2 linked regions of the Luteolibacter yonseiensis genome follow. The main gene of each other region encodes a partner of the protein of the gene in region 2 in a complex. Links are inferred from orthologs where the notes say so. Each region holds a gene or a part of one and is shown on either strand. Other genes may lie near its edges.

Region 1 (4,187 bases), on a different replicon or contig from region 2:
ACCGGTGGCCTTTTGATTTTCCAAGAACCGCTCAGTAGACGTCGCGCAGGTAGCGCTTCTCCTTCTTCAGCTGGGAGATGAAAGCCGTGGCTTCTTCCGCGGTCAGGTTGCCATGTTCCTCGGCGACCTTGTGCAGCGCGGCATCCACATCCTTCGCCATGCGCGAGGCATCTCCACAGACATAGAAGGCCGCACCCTTGCTGAGCCAGGCCCAGAGTTCGGCACCGTTCCGCACCATGAGATGCTGGACGTAGAGCTTCTCCTTCTGGTCGCGCGACCATGCCGCGTCGAACTTCGTCAGCGTGCCGTCCGCAATGTAGCTTTCGATCTCGTCCTGATAGAGGTAGTCGGTCGCCTGGTGCGGATTGCCGAAGAACAGCCAGTTCCTCCCCGTCGCGGCGGTTGCCTTGCGATCCTCGAGAAACGCGCGGAACGGGGCGATGCCGGTGCCGGGGCCGCACATGATGACATCCGTGGCGGTATCCGCCGGCAGGCGGAAAGCATTGTTCCCATGGACATAAACCCGTGGTTTTTCCCCACCGGTGAGGCGGTCGGCCAGGAAGGTGGAGCAAATGCCGCCACGCTTGCGGCCGAAGGATTCGTAACGCACGATGCCCACGCACAGGTGGACCTCGCCCGGATGCGCCCGCGGGCTGGAGGCGATGGAGTAAAGCCGTGGCTGGAGTTTCTTCAGGATGGAAACGAACTCCTCGCCATCGGTGAAATCCGCAGGGTGGTCGATGACGAGATCGATCAGGTCACGGCCCCAGCAGAAATCGTCGTAGGCTTTCTTGTCGTCCGCCTCAACCAGCGAGCGGAGGAATGGCGAACCGCTTTTCGCCTGCCATTTCTGGATGATGGACTTGTTGAGCGAACCGATGTCGTAATAACGGATCAAGGCCTCACGCAGGGAAACCTCGCCACCGTTCGGCGCGGGGACGTCACCTGCCTTGAAGGGAAGATTGGCGATGATCTCATCCACCACCTGCGGCGGATTCAACGGATAAACCCCGAGCGCGTCGCCGACCTCGTATTCGAGTCCGGAGCCTTCGAGCGTGAGGGCGATCTGGTTTGTCTGCTTTTCCCCTGCTCCATTGAGATTGTAGTTTTCCACCACACCGGCCGGGAACGGGTTGGTTTTGGAGAAACCGGTTTCAGCGGAATCCGCGGATGCCTCCCCGCCGGAAGACCCCGCTCCGCCCGGCGCGAGGGTCGCGATCACCGCCGCGGACCACTCGGCGTAAGGACCGTCGGGATCCACGTCCACGTCCACCCTGGCGGAGATGCGCTTGGCTCCGAGAGCGGCGAGGCGGGTGTCGAACTCGATGCCGCACTTGCAGAAATCCGGATAGCTGCTGTCCCCCAGTGCCAGCACCGAGTAAGACAGGGCCGGGAGCTGGGGCGCGGAATCGCCCAACAGCCAGCCGTGCAGTTCGGCGGCGCTGTCGGGTGGTTCGCCATCCCCATAGGTGGAGGTGATGATCAGCAGGTTTTTCTCCCCGGCCAACCGCGCGCGGTCGTAGGCGGCCATGTCGTGAAGCTCCACCTCGAAATTGCCTTTTTTCAGCGATTTCACGAGTTTCTTGGCCAGGCCTTCCGCAGTCCCGGTTTGTGACCCGTAAAGCACGGTGACCGGCACAGACGGACCGCTCGCGGCCGCCGCCTGTTGCGCTCCAAGGGCCAGGGCCTTGGAGAGGAAATCGTTCAGCCATGCGCGTTGCTCCGCGGTGAACGGAGCGTCATTTGGAATTTGAATCGGGAAGGCCATTGTTCTGGTGAAATAGCGACCGAGGCCGCAGGGGGGCGGAACTTGTGATGTGGCAGAGCAGGTTTCAAGCCTGATTCATACCAATTCCCCTCATTCGCACTATGAATGCTTCAGATTTTTGGAGGGATCCAACTCGTAAGTCATGGAAAATTCCGCCATCGTTTTCGGTTTGATCCACTTTTCCAGCAATTTCAGATGATGGGCATCGTCCAGCGTGATTCTCAATTTTTCCAGTGAATCAACCTCGATGGAAAAATAGAACTGCCACTGGCAGGAGGGATCGATGTTCCGCCCGGATCTGACGGAAAGAACTTCCGGGATCTTCAGCAGCAGGCTGCGGCTCGTCCGGACAAGCTCTTCCAACCCGGCCGCATCCACCTCTGGCTTGAGCTGGAAGTAGGCCGCATGGTGGATCATCGCCGGAGGCTCAGGATTTCCAACTCAGGGCGCCCTTCTTCAGGGCGTAGACGTAGGCGAATACCAGAATCCCGGCGAAACCCGCCATGCTGATGAGGGCGGCGGGACCCTGGGCCGCGAGATCGCGGAACTGCACGGCCCATGGATACATGAAGACCACCTCGATATCGAAAATCACGAACAGCATCGCGACCAGATAGAACTTCACCGAGAAACGCGGAGCGCCATCACCGACCGGCAACATGCCGCACTCGTAGGCAGAGTCCTTTGTCGCGTTCCGCTTGCCCGAACGACCGAAGATCACACTCGCCGTGAGGGTGGAGCAGGCGAATCCGAGCGCGATCAGGATCTGGAAAAGAACTGGAAGGTAATCTTGTGGCATTGGCGGGACGGGCTGACGCAGTGGTCTTAGAATTCCCCGGGGCAAATGGGTAGGAAAAAATAGGCACAAAAAAACCCGCGCCTTCCGGAAAGGCGCGGGCTTTTTTCAAAAGTCGACATCAGGCGTCGTCCTGGGCGGCTGCCTCGGCAGCGGCGAAGGCGCTCGATGCTTCGTGCACGCGGGATGTGCCCTTGTATTCCTTGCCGATTTTCTCGACGAGGCCGCGGGTCACGAGATTCTGCAGCTTTTCGTAAGCGCGCAGGCGGAGCATTTCTTCACCGCCACTTACGGCGTTACGGACTTTGAGATTGGCGAATACGCGCTCGAAGAGATCGTTGAAACCGAAGATTTTCTTTTCGGCAAGGACGTTACAGAGCTCGTCGGTAACGTGGTCTGGAAGACGGCGTGAGAAGCGGGTACGTTTCGTGGTAATTGCCATAACGACGCGATGATACACCCTCCTGTGACAAAAGCGACTCAAAAAAACGGGAGCCTATCCCAAACCACGTAATTTATTACGCAAGGATTAAATTTCATTTATTTCAATTTTGTGATTTTCCCTGAAGCTAGTGGCTTGACAGGTGGGCGAATTCAGCCACTCTCCGCCTTCCGCCGCGTCGGTAACGTGCCGGACCACCACTTCCCATGAAAAAGGACCTTCATCCGAAATACAATCCGGTCGTCTTCGTTGACATGACCACCGGCAAGCGTTTCATCAGCCGCTCGACCAAGTCTTCCGAAAAGAAGGAAGTCATCGATGGCGTGGAACACAGCATCATCTCCATCGGCATCACGTCCGACTCGCATCCGTTCTTCACCGGCCTCGCCCAGTTCGTGGACACCGAAGGACGCATCGACAAATTCCAAAAGCGTTTCGGTGCCGTCCGCCGCGTTGGGAAGCCGAAGCTCGACTGATTTCCAGTCTGATTTCCCAAATTTCACCAGAACGCCTGGCCGCTCCGCGCGGCCGGGCGTTTTGTTTTCCACCCGGGCTCAACTCAGTTCGTCGAAGCCGTGGATGATGAAATCCGCACCAGCGCGGAGCAGCTGTTCCACCGGGAAGGTTCCGGTGATGGCGACGACCCGGCAGCCCGCCGCTTTCCCCGACAGCACGCCATTGATGGAGTCTTCGATGACGATGCAATCCCTGGTCTCCAGGCCGAGCCTTTCCGCCGTGAGCAAATACGGCTCGGGGTCCGGCTTGCCGCGCGTGATGTCCTCACCGGTGACGATGGTATCGAAGTATTTCCCGAAGCCGAAGGTATCAAACGCCTGTCCCTGGGTCGCGCGGGATGCCGAGGTGGTGAGCCCGTGCCTGCGCCCGGCGGCGTGGCTTTTCGCGAGGAATTCCATCGCCCCGTCGACCAAGGTCACGTGATGGAAGATCTCCGCGAACAGCTCGATCTTGCGGCGGATGATCTCCTCCGCCGTCCGCTTCTGGCCGGGATACATTTCCAGCAACCTTGCCGCCATGCTTTTCTCGGGCGCGCCCTTGAAGGAATACAGGATGGCTTCGTCGTCCAGCGCGTCCCCCAGCTCGGCCGTGAGCGCGATGATGGCTTTCTCATGGATCGGTTCGGAATCGATGAGCACTCCGTCCATGTCGAAGAGAATGCCGCG
Region 2 (2,959 bases):
GGTCGCGGCGTGGATCAGGGCGGAAACGGGCGTCGGACCCTCCATGGCGTCCGGCAGCCAGACGTGGAGCGGAAGCTGGGCGGATTTGCCGACGGCGCCGCAGAAGACACACAGCAGGGCGGTCGAAAGCACGCCTGCGAAAATTGCGGGATTGGCGCCTTGGAAGGTCTTCACCCCTTCGGCCATCGCATCGAAGGAAAGTGCTCCGGTGATGCCCCACAGCATCAGGATGCCGATCATGAAACCGAAGTCACCCACACGGTTCGCGAGGAAGGCCTTTTTCGCGGCATCCGCGGCGGAGTCCTTCTGGTACCAGTGGCCGATGAGCAGGTAGGAGCTGAGTCCGACCAGCTCCCAGAAGATGAAGGTCATGATGAAGTTGTTCGCGAGCACGATGCCCGTCATCGAGAACATGAAAAGCGAGAGCCCGGTGAAGTAGCGCGCCTTCGCCTCATCCTCCTTCATGTAGGCCAGCGAGAAGATGTGCACCAGCATCCCGATGCCCGTCACGACGATCATCATGCCGGTCGAGAGCTTGTCCAGCTTGATGCCGATCTCCACCGAGAAGTCCCCGATCGTCGCCCAGGGAAACGCCGTGGTGCCGGTTTGCTTGAGCAGGACCAGCGCGATGATGAATGTCGCCACGGCGGAGGCGGTGGAGACCAGCGGTGCGAGTCCTGTTTTGCGCAGCGCCAGTTGGTTCGCCGCCGCAACGACGAGTGGCAGGAAAAGTAGGATCCAGGGTAGGGTCATGGTGGGTGAAATGGGATCAGTGAGCGGTGAAGACTTTGTCGGATGCCGGGTCGTCGGATTTCTCGTCCTTCAATGTCGGGTGTTCAATGTTCGTGTTCCTCAGCCTTTCAGCGAGGTGAGTTCGTCGGTGTGGATGGTCTGGCGGGCGCGGTAGAGGGCGACGATGATGGCGAGGCCGACGGCGACTTCCGCAGCGGCCACGGTGATGACGAAGAAGACGAGCATCTGGCCGTTGTAGTCGGGGAGTCCGTTCGCCGTGGTGTTGAAACGGGAGAAGGCGACCAGCGTCAGGTTCGCCGCGCTGAGCATGAGCTCGAGACACATGAAGACGATGATGATGTTCCGGCGGAGCACCACGCCGGCGAGGCCGATGGCGAAGAGCAGGCCGGAGACGAGAAGATAGTCGTTTAAGGTAGCCATGAAAAAAGTTCGAGAGGTTTCAGTGTTCTGTTTTCAGGGATGGGCTCATTCCGCCTGGCGTTTGGAGAGGACGACGACACCGACGGTGGCGACGAGGAGAAGCACGCCGAGGACCTGCAGCGGGAAATTGTATTCGGTGAAAAGCGTGTGGCCGATGAGATGGACATCGGGAAGCTTGCCATCATGCAGCGTGGTCGCGATTTTGCTTCCCTTGTCGAATCCCTTGGCCGCGGAGGCGAGGGTTGTCTCATCCAGCAACGGGGCGATCTTGTTCGGCGAGCGGAACAGGATGCCGACGAGCTGCACCATGAACGCCGCCACCAGCGCGATGCCGGCAGCGATGGGGAGCAGGGGCTTCGCCGGTTTTTCCTCATCCTTGAGGTCCAGCAGCATGATGATGAAGAGGAACAGCACCATCACAGCACCGGTATAGACGAGGATCTGGATGACTCCGACGAAGAACGCGCTGAGTCCGATGAACAGCCCGGCGAGTCCGACGAAACAGGTGACCACGGAGAGCGCGCTGGACACCGGATTGCGGAACGCGACGACCGCCGTGCCGCCGATGAGCATGACGGTGGAAAAGAGCCAGAAGAGGTAGCTGGGCATGGGAAGTTGCTAGATTTCAGTTTTCAGTTTTCAGCGGAGAGGAAGAGAGCGGGCAGCCGTCAGCATCGGTTTTTTCGGAAAGGGCTTCTTCCCTGAAAAGCCGGATGCTGGAGAGCAACAAACTCATTTCAGCTCGTTCCACTTGTTCACGAGGCCGACGCGGGTGCCGCCGATCTCGTAGAGTTTCGTCTTGTCGTGCACCATGTCGGCGCGCTTGAGGCCGGTGATGAGGTAGTCCTTGCGGAGGAAGATGGCCTGCTCGGGGCAGACTTCCTCGCACATGCCGCAGTAGATGCAGCGGATCATGTCGATGTCGAATTCCAAGGGACGCTTCTCGACCTTCGCCCATGGATCGTCGGAAGGGATTTCGGATGGCTTGATCTTGATCGCCTTCGGCGGGCAGATGAATTCGCAGAGCTGGCAGGACACACAGCGTTCGCGGCCCTGCTCGTCGGTGACGAGTGTCGGCGCGCCGCGGTAGTAATCCGGCATGTGCGAGTCCCAGCGCTGCTCGGGGAACTGCATGGTCACTCCGAGGCCGGAGGAAGCGAGTTCCTTGGAACCCGCGGATTTCCCCCGCAGTGTTTTCACCGCGTGGGTCATGGTGAGGAAGAAACCCTTGATGAGGGCTCCGAAGTAGATTTTCTCACCGAAGTTGAGCTTCGGGCGCTGGAGTTTGACGACGGCCATGAGAGGAAATGTTGGGAAATGAAGGGATTAGGCGCGCAGGACTTTCGGGCGTTCTTCGGAAACTTTCGCGACCCAGATCACCGCTCCGGTAACGACGAGAAGGAGCACCGCGCCGACGGCGATGATGACTCCCGCGAGATCCGGTGCCGCCAGGATGAGGGCGCCGAGGAAGACGTTGATGAGCGCGGCTTCGAAGAACACGACCCAGCCGAGCTTCATCAGCTGGTCATAGCGGAACCGGGGCACCGTCCAGCGCACGAGGATGAAGAAGAGGATGAAGCCGATCAGTTTCGTCAGGAAACAACCGAGGTGGATCAGTCCGCCGAAGTAGATGTCGCCGATGTGCAGCTTCGCGACATGGGCGTCGATTCCGAAGCCGATCGACCAGCCGCCGAGGAAAAGCGTCACGATGAGCGCGGAGCCGATGACCATCGCGGCATATTCGCCCATGAAGAACATCGCGAACTTCATCGAGGAATATTCGGTG

The links. Proteins that work in one complex are often made in the same cells at the same time.
Region 1: the proteins of JIN84_RS20005 (region 2) and JIN84_RS10990 are in contact, whole or in part, in a cryo-EM structure (PDB 7NYH), measured with the Escherichia coli proteins. The link is inferred for Luteolibacter yonseiensis from one-to-one orthologs.

The regions. Positions count from the first base shown.
Region 1 is NZ_JAENIK010000011.1:306,861-311,047, reverse strand. What follows is about bases 882-3,584. They hold JIN84_RS10990 (NADH-quinone oxidoreductase subunit A), read right to left. Parts: upstream 2,568-3,584; coding sequence 2,196-2,567; downstream 882-2,195. Other genes in these bases: JIN84_RS10975 (HAD family hydrolase), read right to left, coding at 3,561-3,584; JIN84_RS10980 (type B 50S ribosomal protein L31), read left to right, coding at 3,213-3,482; JIN84_RS10985 (helix-turn-helix domain-containing protein), read right to left, coding at 2,686-3,006; JIN84_RS10995 (Dabb family protein), read right to left, coding at 1,868-2,185; JIN84_RS11000 (diflavin oxidoreductase), read right to left, coding at 882-1,768. Also shown: more of JIN84_RS11000, read right to left, coding at 32-881; more of JIN84_RS10975, read right to left, coding at 3,585-4,187. UniProt on the Escherichia coli protein: NDH-1 shuttles electrons from NADH, via FMN and iron-sulfur (Fe-S) centers, to quinones in the respiratory chain. The immediate electron acceptor for the enzyme in this species is believed to be ubiquinone.
Region 2 is NZ_JAENIK010000012.1:1,027,589-1,030,547, reverse strand. It holds JIN84_RS20005 (NADH-quinone oxidoreductase subunit J family protein), read right to left. Parts: upstream 1,783-2,959; coding sequence 1,219-1,782; downstream 1-1,218. Other genes in the region: JIN84_RS19995 (complex I subunit 1/NuoH family protein), read right to left, coding at 2,500-2,959; JIN84_RS20000 (4Fe-4S binding protein), read right to left, coding at 1,906-2,472; nuoK (NADH-quinone oxidoreductase subunit NuoK), read right to left, coding at 853-1,173; nuoL (NADH-quinone oxidoreductase subunit L), read right to left, coding at 1-753. UniProt on the Escherichia coli protein: NDH-1 shuttles electrons from NADH, via FMN and iron-sulfur (Fe-S) centers, to quinones in the respiratory chain. The immediate electron acceptor for the enzyme in this species is believed to be ubiquinone.